2 regions of the Psychrobacillus sp. FSL K6-4615 genome follow, and region 1 is predicted to be linked to the other one. Evidence: riboswitches for the same ligand, from Rfam matches in the RefSeq annotation. Region 1 holds a riboswitch; the other holds the start of a gene.

The links. A riboswitch is a leader RNA that binds a small molecule or an ion and turns the genes downstream of it on or off. The one in region 1 is predicted to bind S-adenosylmethionine.
Region 2: another riboswitch for S-adenosylmethionine. It lies ahead of MKX53_RS00935 (O-acetylhomoserine aminocarboxypropyltransferase/cysteine synthase family protein); the one in region 1 lies ahead of MKX53_RS15190 (bifunctional homocysteine S-methyltransferase/methylenetetrahydrofolate reductase).

What each region holds. Positions count from the first base shown of each region.
Region 1 is NZ_JBBOYQ010000001.1:3,027,846-3,040,305, reverse strand. Features, by position in the region: gene kynB (arylformamidase) at 1-580, shown strand, start outside; gene MKX53_RS15205 (hypothetical protein) at 657-1,094, shown strand; gene MKX53_RS15200 (protoporphyrinogen oxidase) at 1,591-2,982, shown strand; gene MKX53_RS15195 (nuclease-related domain-containing protein) at 3,100-4,047, shown strand; SAM riboswitch class I at 4,257-4,366, shown strand; gene MKX53_RS15190 (bifunctional homocysteine S-methyltransferase/methylenetetrahydrofolate reductase) at 4,438-6,297, shown strand; gene metH (methionine synthase) at 6,278-9,715, shown strand; gene MKX53_RS15180 (DUF817 domain-containing protein) at 9,917-10,672, opposite strand; gene MKX53_RS15175 (TetR/AcrR family transcriptional regulator) at 10,790-11,395, shown strand; gene tatA (twin-arginine translocase TatA/TatE family subunit) at 11,446-11,649, opposite strand; gene MKX53_RS15165 (GMC family oxidoreductase) at 11,731-12,460, opposite strand, start outside.
Region 2 is NZ_JBBOYQ010000001.1:173,089-185,548, forward strand. Features, by position in the region: gene pepT (peptidase T) at 1-1,035, opposite strand, end outside; gene MKX53_RS00880 (lysoplasmalogenase) at 1,072-1,719, opposite strand; gene MKX53_RS00885 (SDR family oxidoreductase) at 1,882-2,640, opposite strand; gene MKX53_RS00890 (TetR/AcrR family transcriptional regulator) at 2,785-3,363, shown strand; gene MKX53_RS00895 (NADPH-dependent FMN reductase) at 3,513-4,115, opposite strand; gene MKX53_RS00900 (DoxX family protein) at 4,133-4,534, opposite strand; gene MKX53_RS00905 (RDD family protein) at 4,745-5,158, opposite strand; gene MKX53_RS00910 (M3 family oligoendopeptidase) at 5,172-6,869, opposite strand; gene MKX53_RS00915 (DUF2087 domain-containing protein) at 7,029-7,784, shown strand; gene MKX53_RS00920 (GIY-YIG nuclease family protein) at 7,804-8,148, shown strand; gene MKX53_RS00925 (YdcF family protein) at 8,230-8,817, opposite strand; gene MKX53_RS00930 (glycerol-3-phosphate acyltransferase) at 8,832-9,473, opposite strand; SAM riboswitch class I at 9,631-9,745, shown strand; gene MKX53_RS00935 (O-acetylhomoserine aminocarboxypropyltransferase/cysteine synthase family protein) at 9,858-11,150, shown strand; gene MKX53_RS00940 (homoserine dehydrogenase) at 11,281-12,267, shown strand.

The sequences.
Region 1 (12,460 bases):
AGCTACATGGCCAGGAGATACACTCTTTGAATATGAACTAACCGCTACAAAGGATGATGGTGGTGCTGCAAATGTTGGGACGATTACAGCAAGTTTGCATACTGGAACACATGCAGATGCCCCATTTCACTATGTAAGTGAAGGGAAAACGTTAGATATGCTAGACGTTAATATGTATATTGGTCGTGCCAAAGTGGTGAGTGTCGTTGGGGCTACGGAAATTGGTAGGGAGGAGTTAGAAGGGTTTGATCTAACAGGTGTAGAACGTTTGCTTTTAAAAACAACGAATACTGCATCTCCTGAAAAATTTCCAGACAGGATTAACACGTTGAAGGAAAATATTGGACCTTTTTTAAAGGAAAAGGGTATCTATCTCATTGGCACCGACCAACCGTCCGTGGACGGTATCGAAAGTAAGGAACTATTAGCTCACCATTCGCTGTTTAACAACGATGTATTTATAATTGAAAATCTTTTGCTCGAAAATGTAGAACCAGGTGATTATGATTTAATCGCTCTGCCCTTGAAAATTGAAGGGGCAGATGGAAGTCCCATACGAGCTGTGTTAAGAAAAGTATAATACCAAGGGTAGATATAGCACTTAGAAATGCTAGTCTATCCATTTTTTCTTTTGGTTCTATTAAGGAGGAGCTTGAATGAAAAGATTTTTATTTATTTTCCTTTCAACGGTAATAGTTGGAGGTGTTTTTTATATGGGCATGGATTATCAAATGCGATTAAGAGAAAGGTCAGCGATAGTATTTGATATTAAACCTTTTATAATATTTACAAGTATTTTCTCTATTTTTATGGGAATGTTGTTACGATTACCTAAATTGATCATAGAAATTAAAGATAAAAAGAGATGGTCGATTGATTGGGTAAAGGTCCTTGTAATTGGAATCCCATCTATTTATATCGCTATGATTCGGCTTCTGGCTATTGTTTATGGAAAGAATTTGTTATTTTTCAATGAAGTAATGCTATTAGGTGATTTTACATTCACGTATATAGCAGGAGTTATATTTGGCTATGTTTTGTTAGACAGTCTGAAAAGCAATGATTCATCAAATGATAAGGGTAAATTAGCATAATAGTGAATTCAGTCGATAAAAAAGCCTTGTTATTATACAAGGCTTTTAGTTTGACGACAAAGGTATTTTTATAAACGGTTATGAATAGTAATAAATGTTCCTAAGGATGTTTATTCATCCTATTAAAAGTAAGATATTGAATTCTCTATTGGAACTGTTTATAAGGCAAGGTCCACCACGAAGACTCCAGTGGTAAAAGCTTGAGCTGAAGACCCCGCAGGAACGTAGTGACGAGGAGGCTGAAGCCAAGCCCACGGAAAGTGAAGTGGTGGGCCTTGCCGAGTTTAATATTCAACTCTATACACCTAGAATTGAATTTGTCTACAGTCTGAAAGCCTTGTTATTATACAAGGCTTTTACTAATGGAGATTGTTTCTTTAGAATTAGTTTTTCTCTATTTGTTCATAATTTACCTTCTCGTAGTGAGGTAAATCATATCCGATAATTTTAAAAACGCTTATACTAGTTATATGAAGTGAAATAAGGAGTGGTTATGTTGAAAAGAATAGTAGTTATAGGCGGAGGCATTACAGGCCTTTCAACGATGCATTATTTGCAGAAACTCAAAAAAGAAAAGTCATTAGATATAGAGTTAGTGTTAGTTGAAGCAAATGAGTATTTAGGTGGTAAAATCCATACCGTACTGGAGAATGACTTTATCATGGAGGTTGGGGCAGATTCAATCGTTGCAAGAAATGAATCCATCATTCAGCTAATTGAAGAGCTTCAACTAGAAGATGAAAAAGTGTACAACTCAACAGGCATTTCATATATTTACACAAATAATGAGCTCCATGCGATTCCTGCAGATAGTGTTTTCGGTATCCCTGCAAGTATCGAGTCGTTAAATAGCAGTACGCTAGTATCCGAATTAGGGAAAAAAGAAGCGTTAAAGGATTTAGAAATACCAAATGAAACTTTCACAAAAGAAAGTTCTGTCGGATCATTTTTAGAATATTTCTTAGGGAAAGAATTAGTGGAAAAACAAGTTGTTCCTGTGTTATCTGGCGTATACTCGGGGGATCTAAATAAGCTTTCTATCGCTTCAACATTGCCATACTTAATCGATTATAAAAACAAATACGGCAGTATAATGAAAGGGTTAGAAGAAAACAAAGCGCAATTCCAGGCCTCAGCAAATAAGAAGTTTATTTCCTTTCAAAACGGACTTTCTACACTTATCGATCGCTTAGAGGAAGTGCTAAGCCAATCAACAATTATTAAAGGTGTGGCAACGAAGAAAGTAGAGAAGAAAGATGATTATTATTCGATTTTATTGACTAACGGAGAAACGATTGAAGCGGACAGTGTAGTGCTAGCAACTCCTCATAACGTGGCGCAAGTAATTCTTCAGGATGAAGAGTTGGATACGGACTTTAACAAATTGAAAAATTCCTCCCTTATTAGTGTATATCTTGGTTTTGATATTCCAGACGAGCAGCTCCCAGCGGAGGGAACTGGTTTTATCGTTTCGGAAAATAGTGATGTGAGATGTAATGCATGTACGTGGACAAGTCGGAAATGGACGCACACATCAAAAAATAATCAGTTATTAGTTCGTATGTTTTATAAGAGTTCGAACCCGGCTTTTGAGAGTATGAAGAACATGAGTGAAGACGAGCTAGTGGAAGTGGCGCTTCAAGATATTGAAATGAGCTTGAAATTAACAGGCAAACCTGAAGTCATAGAAGTAACAAAATGGAACGAGCAAATGCCGAACTATCATTTAGCGCATGGAGATGCGATTCAATCATTAACAGCTAAAATGGCAAATGACATGCCAAATGTCTTGTTAGCTGGCTGTTCTTATTACGGAGTTGGGATTGCGGCTTGTATTAAGAATGGCAGAGAAACTGCAGAAAAAATCATAAATTCAATAGTACAGTAAATTACGGGACCAAAATTCACTTTTGGTCTTTTTTTTATGCGGAAAACAGAATAGTTGCGTATTTAATGGAATTTACAATTTCTTTTATTGTGCTACGATGCGGGTGGGGGTGGTTGGTTGCTTACAAGAATAGATACAAGAGAATACAATTTAGTGGGCCTACAAATGTTAGGGGAACGATTAAATGATACACATCCGCAAAAGGAAATAATTATTGCAAAAGCAAGGGCGGCAAAAGCTGGTTTGCAAGGAGAAAGAAGAATAAGGGACGTGTTTGCAAAATATACATTTCCATTTGAATACTTTCTCGTTGAAAGTGTAGGTTTGAATTCAAACGGTAAATTTCAAATGGATGCTATCTTTCTGACACCTTATTTTTTAGTTATTCTTGAAAGTAAAAATATTAGTGGTAAATTATTTTTTAAACAAAATCCTGCATTATTAGAGCGTGAAACAAATGAGGGGAAAATTGATGTTTTTGAAAGCCCAGAAATTCAATTGTCGCGAAATATTTATTTACTTCAAGAGTGGCTAGGTGAACATGTATTGCCTATCCCAATCCACGGAGTAATTGTTCTGAGCAACCCGAAAGTGAGAGTAATTGAACCTCCGAAAAAACATATTGCTATTCTTCCGCAAACGATCCCAGTCTATTTACGCAATCTACCTCGTGAAACTATGTATTATAATTCAACCCAGATGCAAAAGTTTAGTGAAAAAATAGTAGTCGACCAACAAACCTACATTCCTTTTCCAATGTGTGCACGCTGGGGTATTAAACCTGAAGACCTGATAAGCGGGGTACGATGTGAAAAGTGTAATTTTCATGGAATGGTAAAAAGGAAAAATGGTTGGACTTGTCCTATCTGTGGTCATTTCGATAAGATTGCTCATGAAAAAGCAATAAGGGATTGGTTTATGCTAATTAGCGATACGATAACGAACAAACAATGTAGAACCTTTCTCCATTTAGAATCAAGCGAGATTGCCCACAGACTACTACAATCAATGAATCTAACCCACACAGGAACCTCTAGGGATAGAAAGTATAAATGGACTTGGTAAAAGGAAACACCCGAAAGTTTGTTAGAATCACCTGAATGTAGACGATAATCACCAGAATATACTCAAAAATCACCCGAATATAGTGTGAAATCACAGGAATAACTCAGCTCAACCCAGTTCTTCCGAAAATATAGAAAGTTCAAAATATAACTTGACGCTTTAGTTGAATAAAGGTACGATATGTCTAATTAGAAAACTGAATAGTGAAATTCTTATCAAGAGAAGCCGAGGGACTGGCCCTACGACGCTTCAGCAACCAGCCATTCATTTGGTCAGGTGCTAAATCCAGCAGACTTTGCAAAAGTTTGAAAGATGAGAAGGTGGTATCTTGCATACTAGTAAAGCCTTCTTTTCATAGAAGGCTTTTTTATATGGGAGGATGAATGCACTATGAGTTTATTGGAGAAGTTACAGACGTCAATACTGACAGCAGACGGGGCAATGGGGACACTACTGTACTCTTATGGAATTGACTATTGTAATGAAGAGTTAAATATTCAAAAACCGGAAATTATAGAGAAAATCCATCAGGATTATATTGCGGCCGGAGCAGATATTATTCAAACGAATACATACGGAGCAAATGCTATTAAGCTTGCTCGCTATGGACTAGAAAATCAAGTGAAAGAAATAAATGAAGCTGCCATTCAAATTGCGAAAAGAGCTGCCGCATCTGGAAACCAATTCGTCCTCGGGACTATTGGGGGGATTCGAGGAATTCGAAAAAGTGATGCTACACTCCAAGAAATTATTCATTCACTCGACCAACAAGCAATCCAATTGTTGGCGGGAGATCCAGATGGTCTATTACTTGAAACCTATTATGATTTCGAAGAGCTAAAGACTACTGTGACTTATCTTCGTACACTTACCGATATTCCGATAATAGCTCAAGTGTCTATGCATGATCCGGGTATTTTGCAAAATGGCTTACCTCTAAATGATGCGCTGCATGAGCTTGAAACAATTGGAGCCAACATTGTGGGAGTCAACTGTCGACTAGGTCCACATCATACAATTCAAGCATTTGAAGGAGTAAAGCTGCCAGAAAAGGCATTCTTATCTGCTTATCCAAATGCGAGCTTACTGGATATAGATGAAGGACGCATAGTTTACGAATCCGATGCTGAGTACTTTGGTAAAGCTGCATTATATTTGAGAGATGCAGGAGTGTGCTTAATAGGTGGTTGCTGTGGAACGACTCCAAAGCATATTGAAGCAGTGAAAAGACATATTGGGCATTTAACCCCTATTACCAATAAAGTAGTAGAGACAAGAAAGCCTATTATTATTCAAGATGCTAAGCCAACTAATACCCAAGCTCTACATGAAAAAGCGAAAACAGAACGGACCATAATTGTTGAATTAGACACTCCCCGTCATCTCGATACGACTACATTCATGGAAGGTGCAGAAAAGCTATATGCAACTGGAATTGACGCGGTGACAATGGCGGATAATTCATTGGCTTCTCCACGAGTTAGTAATATGGCGATGGGTTCGATGTTAAAACACCAAAAAAATATTAGACCACTTGCTCATATTACGTGCCGTGATCGTAATTTAATTGGTCTTCAATCTCATTTGATGGGATTGGATGCGCTTGGAATCCATGACATTCTTGCAGTTACTGGAGACCCGACTAAAATTGGGGATTTTCCTGGGGCGACAAGTGTTTATGATGTATCAAGCTTAGAACTGATTCAACTGATCAAACAATTAAACGAAGGTATTTCTTTCTCAGGAAAGTCGCTACGGAAAAAGGCTAACTTCTCTGTAGCAGCTGCTTTTAATCCGAATGTTCGTGTGCTGGACCGTGCAGTGAAGCGACTAGAGAAGAAAATTGAGTGTGGGGCGGATTATTTCATCACACAGCCTGTCTATTCGAAAGAAAAAATCCATGAGATTTACGAAGCGACCAAGCATTTATCAACCCCTATTTTCATCGGAATTATGCCACTAACCAATAGTCGAAATTCTGAATTCCTTCACAATGAAGTCCCAGGCATAAAATTGTCTGAAGAGGTGCTAGAGCGTATGCGTTTATGTGGAGAGGATAGAGAGCGAGCTACTGCAGAAGGTATTCAAATATCGAAGGAATTAATCGATACAGCAGCGGAACTATTTAACGGAATTTATATTATTACACCATTTTTCCGTTACGACATGTCTCTAGAATTAATTCATTATATTCAAGAGACTGACCGGGAGAAAGAGAGAGGATTCAGCTATGTCCAAACATCTAATTGAGCAGCAGCTCCAACAAAGAATACTAATTATTGATGGTGCAATGGGAACGATGATACAAAATGCGGATCTTAGCCCTGAAGACTTCGGAGGGGAAGAATACGACGGTTGTAATGAGTATTTAAATATCGTCAAACCAGATGTTATTGAACATGTTCATCGTGAATATTTAGCTGCTGGGGCTGATATTATTTGTACGAATACATTTGGTGGAACCCCAGTCGTGTTAAATGAATATGATCTTGGTGCTCAGGCACATGATATAAACTTTCGAGCAGCCCAGCTAGCTAAAATATGTGCAGATGAATTTTCTACATCTGACTGGCCACGATTTGTAGCTGGGGCAATAGGGCCAACGACTAAAACACTATCGGTTACTGGTGGTATTACGTTTGACGAACTTACAAACGACTTTTATGTACAGGCAAAAGCTTTAGTAGAAGGTGGAGTAGACGTTATTTTACTAGAAACGAGCCAGGATATGCTGAATGTGAAGGCTGCGACAATTGGTATCCAACAGGCTTTTACTGAGCTAAAGATAGAACTACCTATTATGATTTCTGGAACCATTGAACCGATGGGAACGACACTTGCAGGGCAGAGTATTGAAGCATTCTATATTTCCATCGAACATATAAAGCCACTTTCTGTTGGATTGAATTGTGCTACCGGACCAGAATTTATGACCGATCATATCCGTTCGTTATCTGAGCTATCAGATGGATATGTTAGCTGCTATCCTAATGCTGGCTTACCAGATGAGGAAGGGCATTATCACGAATCTCCTGAATCACTTTCTAAAAAGCTGAGAGGCTTTGCGGAAAAAGGGTGGTTGAATGTTGTTGGTGGATGCTGTGGAACTACTCCAGCTCATATTCGAGCAATACGAGAAGCGGTAAAGGATCTTTCACCACGTAAACCCGTAGAAGCAGGTCATGGGCATGTAGTATCAGGGATTGAGCCTCTTCAATACGACGAAACGATGCGGCCACTCTTTATAGGAGAACGAACAAATGTAATTGGCTCTCGAAAATTTAAACGTTTAATCGTAGATGAAAAATTTGAGGAAGCCTCTGAAATTGCTCGGGCACAGGTAAAAGGTGGAGCTCATGTTATCGATATTTGCCTAGCAAATCCGGACCGCGATGAACTAGAGGACATGACTAACTTTATGAAAGAGGTAGTGAAAAAAGTTAAAGTGCCACTTGTTATTGATTCGACTGATGAAAAGGTAATTGAAGTTGCACTGAAATATTCCCAAGGAAAAACAATTATCAACTCTATTAATTTAGAAGATGGAGAAGAGCGGTTTGAAGCTGTAATGCCTTTAGTGAAGAAATACGGTGCTGCAGTTGTAGTTGGCACAATTGATGAGATAGGAATGGCGGTTACAAGACAGCGAAAGTTAGAAATCGCAGAACGTTCATATGATTTATTAGTTAATAAATGGGGGCTTGCGCCAGAGGATATTATCTTTGATCCACTCGTATTCCCAGTCGGAACAGGTGACCAACAATACATTGGATCAGCAGTAGAAACGATTGAAGGGATTCGCCTCATTAAAGAAAAACTGCCAAGAGCACTAACTATTTTAGGAGTAAGTAATGTATCCTTTGGTCTTCCGCCAGTTGGTCGCGAAGTATTGAATGCAGTCTATTTATATCATTGCACGCAGGCTGGTTTGGACTACGCGATTGTAAATACCGAGAAACTGGAGAGATATGCGTCTATTCCTAAACAAGAAATCGACATGGCCAACGAGCTTTTGTTTACGACGACTGACAAAACACTTGCTGATTTCACTGATTTTTACCGAGATAAAAAGAAAGAAAAGACCGAAGATGATATACCCAAAACTGTACCAGAACGTCTTGCCTATTATGTTATTGAAGGGACGAAGGAAGGACTTATCCCGGATTTAGAAGCAGCACTTCAAATGTATGATGCACCACTAGATGTTATTAATGGTCCATTAATGAAGGGCATGGCTGAGGTAGGGCGACTGTTTAATGACAATCAGTTAATAGTTGCAGAGGTTCTTCAAAGTGCGGGAGTGATGAAGGCTTCTGTTGCATATTTGGAGCAGTTCATGGAGAAAAAAGAGGATGACTCTGGTAAAGGGAAGATCGTCCTTGCGACTGTAAAAGGCGATGTACATGATATAGGTAAAAACTTAGTTGATATTATATTGAGTAATAACGGATATAAAGTAATCGATGTTGGGATTAAAGTAACTCCAGCCACGTTAATAGAGGTAATCCGGAAAGAAAAGCCTGATATGATCGGACTTTCAGGGCTCCTTGTAAAATCTGCGCAGCAAATGGTCATCACTGCTCAAGACTTTAAAGAAGCGGGTATTGATGTGCCAATATTAGTAGGTGGAGCAGCACTTTCTCGTCGTTTTACTGAGACAAAAATTTCCACTCAATATGATGGGCCTGTTCTATATGCGAAAGATGCCATGCAGGGTCTAGACTTAGCCAATCGATTACAAAATAAAGAAGATAAAGAAACTCTATTAGTAGAACTTAGTGTTCAACAGGAAAAACGAAAAATTGCGGAAGCTAATCGCTCGGCCAAACAAGCGGTAGCTGTTTTAGAAAAACCAGTGAAGACAGTAAGTGAGGATGTTCAGGTATACATTCCAAAGGATGTTCGTAAACATGTATTAAAGGATTATTCAGTTGCGCATTTGCACCCATATGTAAATATGCGAACATTAATAGGCCATCATTTAGGATTAAAAGGGTATAGTGAAAAACTATTAGCAGAGAATGACGGGCGTGCAACGGAATTACATGAATTAGTCACAGGATATTTGCAATCTGATATATTGAAGCCACAAGGAGTATATCAATTTTTCCCTGCTCAGGCAGATGGCAATGATGTCATTATTTATGACCCGACCGATGGTAAAACAGAAATCGAGCGCTTTACATTCCCACGTCAATCCGTCGTGCCATTCCTGTGTTTAGCAGATTATATAAGGTCTGTAGACAGTGGAGAAATGGATTATGTAGCGCTGATGCTAGTTACTGCAGGACATGGAGTTCGTGCGGAAGCAGCTATACTTAAAGAGCAAGGGAAATTCCTAGAGAGCCATGCGTTACAGGCAACTGCACTTGAAGTAGCAGAAGGATTTGCCGAACGCATTCACCAAGAAATCCGAGACCAATGGGGATTCCCAGATGCAACGGAATTCACCATGCGCGACCGTTTTGCTGCAAAATACCAAGGCCAACGCTTCTCCTTCGGCTATCCAGCCTGCCCGAATCTGGATGATCAAGCAAAGCTATTTGGTTTGATAAAGCCTGAAGTAATTGGAGTAGAGCTTACAGAAGAGTTTATGATGGAACCGGAAGCATCAGTTTCTGCCATCGTATTTGCTCATCCGGATGCAAGATATTTTGTAGTGGATTAAAGATTAACCACTGCCAACTGACTTGGCAGTGGTTTTTTAATAGCTAATCGGTTAAGAAACACTTAATATCTGCGGAATCAATCGATGATCCACTAAAATCAATCGATGATGCTCCATAATCGATCCACCGAGTAAGAATATCGATCGATAGCGACCGATAATCGATCAATCACAAACAATAATCGATCAATCCTCACACATTTATAAGGAACGGCTCTTCACTCGCTTCAATTGTGCAACGATAATAACGCTTATAATCACAAGTAAAAACCACGAGCTAATTTTGCCGATATGCACGAGCGACCAGGTCTCCGCTTGGTTAGGATACTGCCATGCACCTAAGAAGGTAACGATATTCTCAGCGATCCAAATAAAAAAGCCAATTAGTAAAAATGCAAGAATCATAGGCATTTTAAACACTTTTTCTCTTAACTCAAAAGTCACTACTGTGCGGAAAAAGATGATTAACAATAAGCATTTTAGAATCCAACGAATATCAGAGGTGAAATGGTGGGTAAAGAAATTGAAGTAGATAAGAACACTAATTCCTACCGCCCAAAAGGGTTTCGGCCAATTGTACATATGGAGATTCATCCTACGCCAACTTTGACAAATATAGCTCGCAACACTCGCATACATAAACCCGCTATACAAAGGTACGCCACCTACCTTACTAAAGGCGTCCTCGGGGTACGACCAAGAACCCATATGTACTTTATATAATTCTAAACCGAGACCAATAATATGAAACAAACAAATTACCTTAAATTCATCCCAAGTCTCTAATTTGGAAATGAGCATAAATATTTGCCCCGCTATACAAAGGAGTAGGATCAGATCATATCTAGGGATAAGTGGGATACTGACAAATTTAGAAAGAGCTAAGGCTGAAAAGATGATTACAGGAAATATACAAGAAAGTGCCTGTAAATAAGTAAATAGTAGAAGATTTCGCATTCCCATACTCCTTTTAAATGGCTATAGGAATATGGACGAACTTAAAACAGATTGGTTCAAGGATGATTATTCATGTATAATTTTGACTATATTTAAAAAGACAAGGGGGAATTGCTCATGAATTCGGAAAGTTATTCGATAGGGGATAGAAGAATTCGGAGAACAAAAAATCTCTTGAAGATGCATTTTATCCAGCTAGTGAAGAGCAAAGGATATAAAAACGTTACGGTCACAGATATAGTGGAAAAGGCAGACTATAATAGAAGCACCTTTTATTTACACTTTAAAGATAAAGAGGACTTAGCAGAAGAATTGCTAGCAGAAGTATTAGGAGAATTAAAATTAGCATTTCATAAGCCATTTCTAGACACAAAGGTTGTTGATTATAATCATATATTACCTTCATCCAATGCTTTTTTTAAACACTTTTATGATAATAGAGATTTTTATAGTTTATTAACATTAGAAGATTCCATTCCTAGGATGAATGATAAATTCTTTTTGAAATTTAAGGAAGTATTTGAGGGAATCGTATATTTAAATGCAGCGAATGAAAGTATTGAGCTAGAGCATTATAATACATATAAAATGTATGGTTCTTATGGGGTAATTCTTGAATGGATACATGGTGGGTGTAAACAAACACCAGAGCAAATTGCAGATAATTTATTAGAAATATTTAAAACCAATAATAGCTCATTTCATTTCAAAAAGAAAAGCTAATTCTAATAAAAAAAGCTGGTCTTGACAGATGTCAGGACCAACCAAAATTATTATTTTTTATCTAAATTTACTTCAGATGCTTCGACTTTTTTATCATCTTTTTCTTCATCATTTATAATATCTCGAGTCGAGGTTTTGAATTCTTTTAACGTTTGTCCAACAGCTTTGCCTAGTTGAGGTAATTTAGATGGACCAAAGATGATCAAAGCAATAATTAGTACAAGTATTAAACCGGGTATCCCTATGTTTGGCATAGAATCTCCTCCTTCTATAAAGAATCGTTATTAATATAACACATTTTGAAAGAAAATGATGGTTCTACACTTGCTACTGTATTATTTTTTAGGAACTAATGGTCCGCCGCCGTTTTTTAAGTACTCAATCATACCTTCAGTTGCTCGGTAAGCCAATGCACCAACAGTTGGAGTTGGATTCGTTGGACCAAAGTGAGGGAATGCCGAAGCTCCACAAACGAATAAATTATCTACATCCCACATTTGCATGTAATTATTTACTGCAGAGTTTTCAGGGCTATCACCCATGATTACACCGCCACCATCATGTTGGAAAGTAAATCTTCCACCAAAATGCTCAGCCATTGGAATTGTATCGATAATGTCTGCTCCCATTTCTTTTACTACTTCATTAATTTTTTCAACTAAAAATTCATTACGTTTATGGTCCATCTCAGTATAATCGAATGTTACACGAATTAACGGATCACCGTAATCATCTGTATACGTTGGATCTAAGTCTAGATAATGATCTTTATGAGGCAATATAGCTCTTTGTGATACTACACTTAGGTTACGGTAGAAATAGTGTAAAGAGTTTTTCTTAAATTCTTTACCCCAAGTCGGCGTACCAAATGGTGCAGGATTATTAGAAATAGGTTCATTACCAAATAAATGCAATTCAATCTGCCCACCATGTATGAAATCTAGATTTGCATGGTCAAAGTTATCCGCATTAAAGTCATTGAAAGCCGATCCTAAAGAACCTGTTCCGATGTAACTATTGAATTTTTTCTCTTCAAAATAACCAATAGCTCCAGTAATCGTATGA
Region 2 (12,460 bases), 2.9 Mb from region 1:
TATATCTAAAGCAATCATCACATCTTTTGCTACATTTAAAATTTCAATAACAGGTGTGATTTTTTCACCCATATTGTAGTATTGATCGTTTAACTCTACAGAGATAGCAGTTGCTCCGTATTCTGCTTTAATCTTTTCAGCAGTATCTAGGAATAATTGTTTTTTCGCTTCAAATTTCTCACGGTCATGGTCACGAATAATATAGCTAAGCTCTGTTTTTTCTGTATCGCCATTAATATTCATCAGATGTATAAAACCCTCGTATCCATCGGTTTTTTCAGGTACTGCATCTGTTGGCATGTGAGATTGAAATTTTGTAGCCATTGTAATGGAGTTCACCATTTTGTCTTTTGCAGAGCCTGGGTGCACACTTTTCCCATTTGTAATAACCTTGGCACTAGCTGCATTAAAGCTTTCATATTGTAATTCTCCTAATGGACCACCATCCATTGTATAGGCAAAGTTTGCTCCGAATTTTTCCACATCAAATTTATGAGGACCACGCCCGATTTCTTCATCTGGTGTGAATGCCACTCGAATTTTCCCGTGTTTTACTTCTGGATGTTGGATAAAATATTCCATTGCCGTCATAATGATGGCAATTCCTGCTTTATCATCGGCACCAAGAAGCGTAGTACCATCTGTAGTTAATAGTGTGTGACCAACATAATTTTTTAATTCAGGGAAGTCTTGAACAGTCATGACAGTATGCTCATTGAGAGTAATATCTTGTCCGTCATAGCTATCGATTCGCTGTGGATTTACATTTTTTCCCGTGTAATCTGTAGCTGTATCTACGTGAGCTAAGAAACCGATTGTTGGCATTTCTTTATCAGTATTAGCGGGTAAAGTGGCGAAAAGATAACCGTTTTCGTCTAATGTAATTTCCTCTAAACCAACTGTAGTCAATTCTTTTTTCAGCTCATGGAGTAAGTCCCATTGACCTTCAGTGGTTGGACATGTTGTACTTGAAGCATCGGATTGTGTATCTATTTTTGCATAGCGCACTAGTCGCTCTATTAAAGTCTCTTTCATGAGATTAAATCTCCTTTCGATTTGTAAAGCTAGTTCTTATTTTAACAGATTCTTTCGAGTTGCGGAATAATGAATGCTAAGAGCAAACATAAATTGAGCTCCGTAATAAGAAATCATTATAAGTGCATCTGAGAAAGGAATATCTATTATGAATTTATTAATAGCAAGGGTTGAATCCGAAAAGATAAATAAAATAGCCCCAATAATAACAAATTTGTTTGCAGTTTGGAAAGCGTTCCAACCCATCGTCAGAATAACTGTAATATAAATAATAACTGCAAGCGCTAACACTGTATCTCCTTGAGACCAAAGTGTTCCAGCTAACCAAATTACCATTGATAACCCGTATATTAATAGCAATGCGATTGCCCATTTCGGAATGGATGTTTGTTTGATGTTTCTAAATGCGAAGATATACCAAATATGTCCGATCAAAAAGGTTATAAGTCCGACTATAAACCAATAGATTAATCCGTCAGCAAACATACATACAGTGAGTCCGATTAAAATAAGTGTCTTGTACTTTTTAGTTTCTCCTCCAGATTGTAGAGAAGCAAACAATATAATAAGTAGCATCGGAATAAGTTTAAAAATAATCTTTGTCGATACAGGGTCACTTGGAATAAAAAAAATATAAATAATACCCATAATTGCAATTAAAACCCCAATAATTTTGCTCCACATAAAACAAACACTCCCCTTTCTTATTAAATTCGTTACGGAAGATAAAACTTCCTCCACATTGTATGCGAATCTAAATAAAAAAAAGAACCAGCTGCCATAGTGAATAGGGCAACTGGTTGTATTTCTGATTGGTATTGTCTTGTGGAAGTTGAGCTTTATTTATTAGTAAGCAGTCCAACCAGCATCAGCGGCAATAATTTGCCCATTAACGAAGCTTGACTCATCAGAACCTAAGAATACTGCAAGTTGTGCAATTTCTTCTGGTTGACCGACACGTGGCATAGTACCGCTACCTGTTTGCTGACGACCCATACCGAATTCAGAAAGGCTAGTCATAGAATTTTGAATATTAGTCATGACGCCACCTGGAGCGATTCCGTTACAACGAATCCCTGAGTTAGCGTACATATAAGCTGTATTTTTAGTTAAACCAGACACTGCATGTTTAGATGCTGTGTATGCTGCACCTGCGCGAGCACCACGTAATCCACCTGCAGAAATGTTGTTAACGAATACTCCGTGTCCTTGTTCTAAGAAAATGTTAGTTGCTATACGCATTGCACGCATAACGCCAGTAGTATTTACTGCGAATAACTGATCCCATTTTTCATCAGTAATTTCACCAACAGGCTCCATTCCATCCATGATCCCAGCGTTATTTACTAAAATATCTAATTTACCAAATGCTGCTTTTGTTTCAGCGAATAAGTTTTCTAAATCAGCAAGTACTGCTACGTTTGTACGGTTAGCGATTGCTTCTCCGCCAGCTGCTTTAATGGCTGCTGCCACAGTTTCTGCACCTTCTAAATTGTAGTCGGAAACAACGACTTTTGCGCCTTGTTTTGCATATGCCTCAGCGATAGATTTCCCCATCCCAGAAGCCGCGCCTGTAACGATAGCTACTTTGTCTTGTAATCTCATAATTATTTCCTCCTCATATGTTATTATACAGTTGTACAATAACAGTATAGTTTAAAATGAAAACGTATTCAATCAACAGTTATCGCAATAGTTGTGCAATATCAAACACATATTGCAATAAGTGTTTGATAAGGAGAGATATTATTGAAAACAAAAGATTTAAGAGTCGTGAAGACAAAAAAAGCTATCTATCAAGCATTAACTCATATATTAAGAAACAAAAGTCTGACTGATATTAATGTGTCCGAGCTTTGTAGACAAGCCGGTGTAAATAGGGGGACTTTCTACTTCCACTATGAGGAGGTTGGAGATGTTTTTAAGGAATTTTTTGAAGAGGTCATTTTAGATTTGCAAGAATCTTATAAAGAACCATATAAATACATTTCTGCACTTCAATTAAAGTCTTCAGTTTACAAAAATCTAGATCCAAAAACAGTTCGTATTTTTCACCATGTCAAAAAGTACGAAGACTTTTACCGTATTATTTTATCAGACAATGTGTCTACAACATACTACTACATGTTTTTTGATGCAATCCGTTCGAATTTTATAGAAGATAGTAAAATAGGGGAGTATGATGAATCTAAAAAATTTGTATATTCTTTTATGACAAATGCAATAATTGGTTTAATTATTGAATGGCATCGAAGTAATTTTAAAGAGTCCGTTGATGACATGAACATTCATTTAGTTCAAACATTGAACGCGATAGCGAGGAATTAGTGAACTTGGTATATATGGTATTTCCTATATTTGAAGAATAAAAGAATAAGTGGAGAAATAAGGAAGATTAAAAAGTTGTACAAAAAAGACTCATCGAGAGGATGAGTCTTTTTAATCAAAAATTAAACTTCTTGTAAAGCGTTGCTTAATTACTTGCGTACAGTTTTTAAGGCAGTTGTCCAAGGGATAACTTGATCTAGCATTTGGTTTACTGAATCAGCTTGTACTGCTGCTGGTTTGAAGTCTGTACCATTTTCAAAGTCTGTAAACAAAGATAGTGCTGGATGTACACGTACATGCGCTACTAGTAATTCACTTAAAATACCACGTAAATGCTCGGTTGCTCGAGCCCCACCTACTGAACCGTAAGATACGATTCCTGCTGCTTTGTTGTTCCACTCTTCACGTAAATAATCTAAAGCATTTTTAAGTGCTCCTGTGATTGAGTGATTGTATTCTTGAACGATGAATACAAATCCGTCTTGTTTTGCAATGGCTGCTGACCAAGCTGCTGCACCTGATGCGTCGCCGCCTGCTTCACCTAATAGAGGTAATTTGAAATCTGCAATGTCAATAATTTCATATTCTGCGTCTCCACGCTTGTCGGCTAACTCTTTTACCCATGCTCCAACTTGAGGACTAACGCGTCCTTCACGTGTACTTCCTAAAACGATACCAATTTTCATCATGTCATTTCCTCCTGTTTGCTCTTCATTTGAATTTAATCCGAATATTTTTTTCATAAAGCTCATGTTTATACCCCAAATCTTTACTTATTTTTTTGTGCCAGTTTTTCATCAAGTGATAAGTTAATTGGATTAACTAAGACAAAGTAAATACCGATAGCCAAGTAGACTAGTTCTAATTCGTATCCAGCGGATACACCATCGCCTAATAATCCGAATGATAATTTCGCTGAGAAAATTGCTCCTAGCATTATTACCGCAAATAGCCCGCTAATTACTCGTGTTCCAAGTCCAACTACCAGTAATGCTCCACCGACTAATTCAATAATCGCAATTGCGTATGCTAGAGATCCTGGTAAACCAAGGAACTCAAAATATCCAACGGTATTTGAAATACCACCTTGGAATTTTGCTATGCCATGTATTAAGAACATAAGTCCAAACATGACACGTAAAATAAGTGTTGCAAGTTGTTGCTTCTTCATAATAAAAAAATCCTCCATTTAAGTTACTTAACGTAACTTACTATAATATAGTTATTAACTAAACGCAATATATTTGATTACTAAAAGTAATGTAAGAGATAAAAAAATGAGTTTCTGCTTATATATCAGAAACTCATTGAGTAAGAAAGCTATAGAAATTTAAGGAAATCAAAGAAGAACAAGCATCCTAATGAATGCTTGTTCTAAATACTATTCTTTCCAAGGTGGATAGAAAGTTACGTAAGTTCCTGCTATAAAATCATGAATTGCTCGTTTATCTTCACGAATCCCAACCATAAAGGCACTAACAATACCAGCAATGCCAAATGTTAACGCGTAAATAAGACCAGCGATTAATTGTCGTTTAATCATTGTCCAAAAACTAACATCAGTCTCATCTAAGTTCACAATACGAATCCCAAGAATTCTCTTACCTACAGTGTATCCAGTCCAAACGACAGGTAGCAATATGAAATATATATACGACCCAATAGTAGTAAACCATGTATCACTTTCCCCAAATATAAGATAACTAATAATGGCTAGCGGCGCCCCCATGATAATGCCATCGAATAAACTAGCACCAAATCTTATCCAAAAACCAGCTGGATTCATATTCTCCAACTCCTTTCAATACCTATAATGCAGAGTCATCCACACTATTTAAATACTCCTCAATTGAACCAATGACTGATTCTACACAACCATCCTCAAATGGAGAGATTAAATTCGCTTCTGCTACTAATTTAGTAAATGATTTCGATCCTCCAAGCTGGCAAAGATGTAAATAATCCTTCCAAGCAGCTTCATGATCTTCTCTTGAGCGTTTCCAAAATTGGAATGCACAGATTTGAGCTAGTGTATAGTCGATATAATAGAATGGACTAGCATAAATATGTGCTTGACGTTGCCAGAATCCACCAGCTTCGTAATAACTATTTCCATCATAATCAAGATGAGGTAAATAAATTTCCTCGATCTTCTTCCAAGCAGCCTTACGCTCAGCGGGAGACATCTCCGGATTTTCATATACCGCATGCTGGAATTCATCCACTGCAACTCCGTAAGGTAAAAACAGAAGTCCACTGCTTAAGTGAGAAAACTTATATTTGTCGGTTTGCTCTTTAAAGAATAATTCCATCCAAGGCCATGTAAAGAATTCCATACTCATCGAATGGATCTCACAGGACTCAAAAGTCGGCCAAACATACTCCGGGATACCTATGTTACGACTTGTATATACTTGGAAAGCATGACCTGCTTCATGCGTTAATACATCAATATCTCCTGATGTTCCATTGAAATTAGAGAAAATATATGGAGATTCATAGTTATCGATGAATGTACAATAACCTCCAGCTTCTTTCCCTTTTTTTGCAACTAAATCCATCAAATCACGATCAATCATAAACTGGAAGAATTCAGCAGTTTCAGGAGAAAGCTCCTCATACATTTTCTTCCCATTTTCCACTATCCACTCCGGAGAACCTTGTGGTGTTGCGTTCCCACTTAAGAAGTTAAAAGGCTCATCATAATACTTCAGACTGTCTACGCCTATGCGTTTTGCTTGTCGCTCATAAAGTCTAGTTGCAACAGGAACGATAAAATCACGGACCTGATCACGGAATTTTTTTACCATCTCTGCATTGTAGTCGATACGGTTCATACGAATATAGCCGAGCTCTACAAAGTTATTGTACCCGAGAGTTGTTGCTATTTCATGGCGTACTTTTACTAGTTGATCATAAAGGTCATCAAATTTCGCTTCATTTTTATGGAAAAATCCACTACTAGTCTCTTTTGCTTTTTTACGAGTATCACGATCGGTAGATTCAGCATATGGTCCCAACTGTGCAAGTGTTAATGTTTCCCCGTTAAATTCTACTTGTGCGGAAGCAACTAGCTTCGAGTAGTCGGATGCAAGTTTATTTTCTTTTTGCATAAGAGAGATAATTTCCGGTGAGAATGCCTTAATCTGATAATCTGCCAAATCGAATAGTTGATTGCCCCATTTATCCTCCAGTTCATCTCGAAAAGGTGATTCGACCAACGCTTTGTAGTATTCAGTAATCATCTCTTCAATTTCAGGATTCGTTTCATCAAAATAATCACGCTCTTTTTGATAGAACTCATCATTAGTATCGATAGATGCACGAATATAAACTAAGTTTGCTTGTGTAGAATAATCATTGCGAAATGCATTGATATTCTCAATTGCTTCATTCTGTTCTGCTACAGAAGAAGCTTCTTTAAATTTTGTTAATAACTCTCTAAATGTAGATTTGTCTTGTTCTAAATTTGGACGTTTATATTCATAATCGTTAAATGTAACCAATGGAATTCCCCTCTCTATCGTTTCGCTTTACGAAACTCCTTATTCATATTGTTTATTATTTTCAGATAAATTGCAACCGCATTTTTACATATTGATGATTTACAAACGTTATTATATAATGTTTGTAAATTAATAAACAAAGATTGGTTGTGTTTGTATATGGAAGTGTCAGAATTACTTTGGAGTGCCTCTTCAGAACAGTTAAAGTCAGGGTATGCTGAAGAAGACGAAATGTATATATGTATTATGTGCGGTTTTAAAGTTGAAAAGGGATTCATTTATCCAAAGAATAATATGTTATATGAAGCAGAAAAATTCATGAAGCATCATATTGAAATGGAGCATGACTCTGTTTTTCAATATCTAATAGGGCTTAACAAAAAATTTACTGGCTTAACCGAACATCAAAATAGCCTATTACGCCTCTTTTATGAGGGTAGAAGTGATGCAGAAATACAAACAGAGTTAGGAATTGGAAGCTCTTCTACGATTCGAAATCATCGTTTCGTATTAAAGGAAAAGGAGCGACAAGCAAAAGTGTTTTTAGCGATGATGGAATTGTTAAAGGCAAAAGACAATCATGCACCGACATTTTTACCGCTTCATAAGACTGCAACGATGGTGGACGATCGGTATAACATCACGCAAGAAGAACAAAAAGATATCGAAAGTAAATTCTTCCCAGACGGAATAGATGGACCTCTTATGAAATTTCCGAGGAAAGAAAAGCAAAAACTAGCAACCTTAAGAGTTCTGATCCAAAGATTTGAAAAAGGAAAAACTTACACAGAGAAAGAAATAAATCATGTACTAAAGAATGTTTATGAGGATTTCGTAACATTAAGACGTTACTTAATAGAGTATGGATTTTTGGACAGACAAGACGATGGTAGTGCGTATTGGGTGAAAAACTAAATAGAAGGATGGAATATAAATGGATCGCAAAAAAGAATTAAAACAAGAATATAAAGAAATTAAAATCGAGGGCGGAATTTACGTCATCACAAACAAACGAAACGGTAAAAAGTATGTAGCTTCTACACCTAATTTTAAAACGTTGAATGGGGTTAAATTTACATTAGAAAACGGACTCCATTCAAATAAAAATCTGCAAAAGGACTGGACTCAGTTCGGCAAAGATAATTTTGACATAGAGCATATGGAGATTATTAAAAAAGAGGAAACTGAAAGTAGGGTAGGCAAAAAAGAATTAGAAAGGTTATTGGAGAAATGGTTAGAAAAACTACAACCTTACGGTGAAGAAGGGTATCATAGCTAATATGAATTTTATGGAATAGTAAAAAGATGGGTATCAAGAAGATAACACGATAATTACTTAATACCCTTCTATTTGTAACAATCAATTCCCCAAAATATATGCCTTTAACAACGCGACACGTTCTCGCGTACGAACCTTGAATTCAACCACTTTGGGAGTTTTAGCAGCCACGACATCTGATTTCCATCCTATTTTACTTGCTAGTACTTTGGATCGTTGTAAATGGTAGTCGCTTGTTATAAGGGTAACGGAGTCGATATTACTGGGTAGTAATTCTTGTGAAAACAGTAGATTTTCATATGTTGAGGTGGCTTTGTCTTCTAAGATGAGTCGATCTTCGGCTATGCCATTTTCCAATAGAAAATCTCTCATCACCACGGCCTCTTCGATATCTTCATCGGGACCTCGTCCACCTGAAAGTACTAATTTTACATGGGTATATTTTTGGGCATACGCAAGAGCAGCGTCCAATCGATATTGTAAAGCAAAAGAAGGGATATTCCCTTTTTTCACTTTGGCACCAAGCACAATAGCATATTGATTGGTGCCATCTGCTTTAGGATTTTGACCACTCTCAAGCCAATTACTCGTGAGAACCCATATCCCAATTCCACTAGAAACAATCACTACTAATGGGATAAGCACGATCCACCTCATTTTCTTCTTCATGATATTCACTCATTTCATACAGATGGTTTCTTCTTACTTAAGAAAGTGGAGATTCTCATCTCTTCCTTTCGCATTAAACGACGGAAATTCTCGAGATGTAGTACAACAGCCATCAAAAATAGAAATCCGGCAATAGCCATTGGCCCTACTCCTTCTGCAAACCAAATGGATGCACCGATAAAAACAAAGTAAAAAACAAACACACCAATTAATAAATAGTCCGTTAATAATGTAGTTCCGATTAATAATATAAGTCCGATTAAACCAAGCGGCCAGCTAAGAGCAAGTAGTACACCAATAAGGGATGCAGTACCTTTACCACCTTTAAATTTAGTGTAAAGAGGGAAGTTATGTCCAAGTATTACAGCAGCACCTGCACTATATAGCAGGATGTCCTGTTCCACTATCGAAAAATGTGCGTACTGTGAAACCCAAAAACCCGTCCCAATTACGACTATAACTCCCTTTAAAATATCAATTATGGCAACTAAAATGCCATATTTTGCACCAAGAACAACAGCTGCATTTGAGGCGCCAGAATTTTTTAAACCCTCTTTTTTAATATTTACCCCACTCAGATACTGAGCTATTTTAGAACCATGAATGGACCCAACAAGATAACTGATCACAAGGATACAAATCATCGGAATGAGCATTTTTTTCACCCCCATTAACTTCAATATATTAAACGAATGAAAAGATGAGAAGTTTCAGAATTTTAAAGTATATGTTTTTTAATTATTCAAAAAAGTATTGACAAATAGATTGGTAGAAATCTATACTGTGTAACAAGATGGAAAACTAAATCTAATACTCTTATCAAGAGTGGCGGAGGGAATAGGCCCTACGATGCCCGGCAACCAACAAGTTCTCAACTTGGAAAGGTGCTAAATCCTACAAATTCTAAATTGAATTTGGAAGATAAGAGGAGGAACATGCGAATTTGCACCCTCTTCTTAATTGAAGAGGGTTTTTTGTTTGTTCTAATCCTCCCTCGCCTCCATAAGCGTCCATCTAACTACATTTTAGGAGGAATTCAAATGACCAATCTACAAAAAGAAACACTACTTTTACACGGTGGCCAACAACCAGATCCAGTGACTGGGTCACGAGCAGTACCCATTCATAAGACAACATCCTTTGTATTTAGAGATACAGAACATGCACAAAACCTATTTGCTCTTGCAGAAACAGGTAATATCTATTCACGTATTACGAATCCAACTGTGGATGTATTTGAACAACGAATTGCATTATTAGAAGGGGGAACGGCAGCAGTTGCATTTTCTTCAGGAATGGCAGCTATCGCATTTTCTATATTAAACATTGCAGGAGCAGGAGACGAAATTATTGCTGCTGAGAATTTATACGGTGGTACGTTTAATCTATTTGCTCATACATTGCCGCGATATGGTATAACGGTGAAATTTGTAGATTCTACGGATCCAGAAAATTTCCGAGCTGCTGTGACAGATAAAACGAAAGCATTTTTTGGAGAAATTATAGGAAACCCAAGCTTAAATGTATTAGATATAGAAAACGTAGCAGCCATTGCTAACGAAGTAGGAGTGCCTTTACTTGTAGATAGCACATTTGCTACTCCATATGGATCGAACCCTATTAAGTACGGTGCTCATGTCGTAATTCATTCAGCGACTAAGTGGATTGGTGGTCATGGTACTACGATTGGTGGAGTTGTAGTAGATGGAGGAAACTTCAATTGGGACTCCGAGAAATTTCCAGGATTCACACAACCGGATGTGACCTATCATGGTCTAAGATATGGAATTGACGTTCCAAACGTGGCATTTGCAGTGAAATTACGCGTTCAATTGCTTCGTGATTTTGGTCCAACTTTAAGTCCTGAAGCAGCTTTTTCCTTTTTACAAGGACTAGAAACACTTCATTTACGCGTACCAAAGCATAATGAAAATGCTCAAAAAATTGCGGAGTACTTAGAAAGTAACGAAGAAGTAACTTGGGTTAACTACTTAGGTTTAGAAAGTCATCCCTCCCATGAGCTTGCTAAAAAGTACTTACAGAATGGTTTTGGTTCCATCCTAACTTTTGGAGTGAAAGGTGGTAAAGAGGCAGGTCGTAATATTATCGATAATATTGAGATTTGGTCGCATGTAGCTAATGTCGGGGATGCTAAATCGCTAATAATCCACCCTGCATCTACAACACATCAGCAGTTAACTCCTGAAGACTTGGTGAAATCGGGCGTTACAGAAGACTTAATTCGCTTGTCTGTTGGACTAGAGGCGGTTGAGGATTTACAGTCTGCCCTTGATAAAGTACTTGTGGGAAAAACAAATGTCCTCTCTAGATAGAATTTTATTGATAATTGAGTAAAAATGGGCTACAATATGTAAAATAGTTCTTCGTATATGAATGCGATTAGATTTTACAAATTGAAGCAAATTGGAACTCAATTGTGCAAATTCAGTTGGAGGAGATAGCATGGCGACGATAAAAGCAGCAATCCTAGGTTTCGGAACAGTCGGGCAAGGGATTTACAACATTGTAAATGAAAAAAGAGAAGATCTGAAAAAGTCTTTAGGATTAGAACTAGAAATTAGTGCGATCCTCGTAAACAATGTTGGAAAAGAAAGAATGGCTACACCTGGTGTGTTAGTAACTGATAACTTTGAGGATATTATTAATATACCTGGACTCCAAGTGGTATTCGAGGCAATTGTAAATGAGGAACCGGCATATAACTACTTATGTAGAGCGATTGATAAAGGATGTCATGTAATAACAGCAAATAAAGTAATGTTCTCCAAATATAGTATTCCATTACATGAGCGTGCAAAGTCTCGTGGAGTATTTATAGGCTATGAAGCAACAACAGCCGGCGGAGTTCCAGTTATTAAGACATTAAAAAATCTATTACAAGTTAACTCAGTGAAAAGAATCCAAGGGATCTTAAATGGTACGTCGAACTACATTTTGACACAAATGCGTCAGGATGAATGTCCATTTGATGACTCATTAAAAGAGGCGCAGGACCTTGGTTATGCAGAAGCAGATCCATTTAACGATGTGTCCGGGCAAGATGCTTTCCGAAAACTGATGATACTAAGCGCACTAGCGTTTAAAAAACAGCCCAATTGGAACGATGTTCGTGTAGTTGGTATTGATGAAATCTCATTAGAGGATGTCCGCAAAGCCAAAGAACAAGGACTACGTTATCGCCATGTAGCAGAAATAGAGCAAGACGAAAACGGTGAACTATACGCATCAGTTGGTCCACAACTAGTAGGGCCAGATCATCCATTATACTCAATAGAAGGTGTAAACAACGCAGTTGCACTAGATACAAACTATATTGGAACATTAACATTAGTCGGTCCAGGAGCAGGTATGTACCCAACAGCAAGTGTGATGGTAGAAGATTATGCAGAAATAATCGGAAAAAGAGCTGGATTCTTTATTACGATATAATTTTTAGTTTAGGGTACTAGTATATTTTATTTGCTTACTTGATTGAAGTGGAGGGCGGCGACTCCAGCGGGAAAAGCGAGACAGTCGAGACCCCGCAGGGAGCTTAGCGACCGAGGAGGCTCGGCCTCGCCCGCGGAAAGCGTCCGCCTGAAGCGAAAATCAACGGTATTGTTTACAGGACCTATTAATAAAA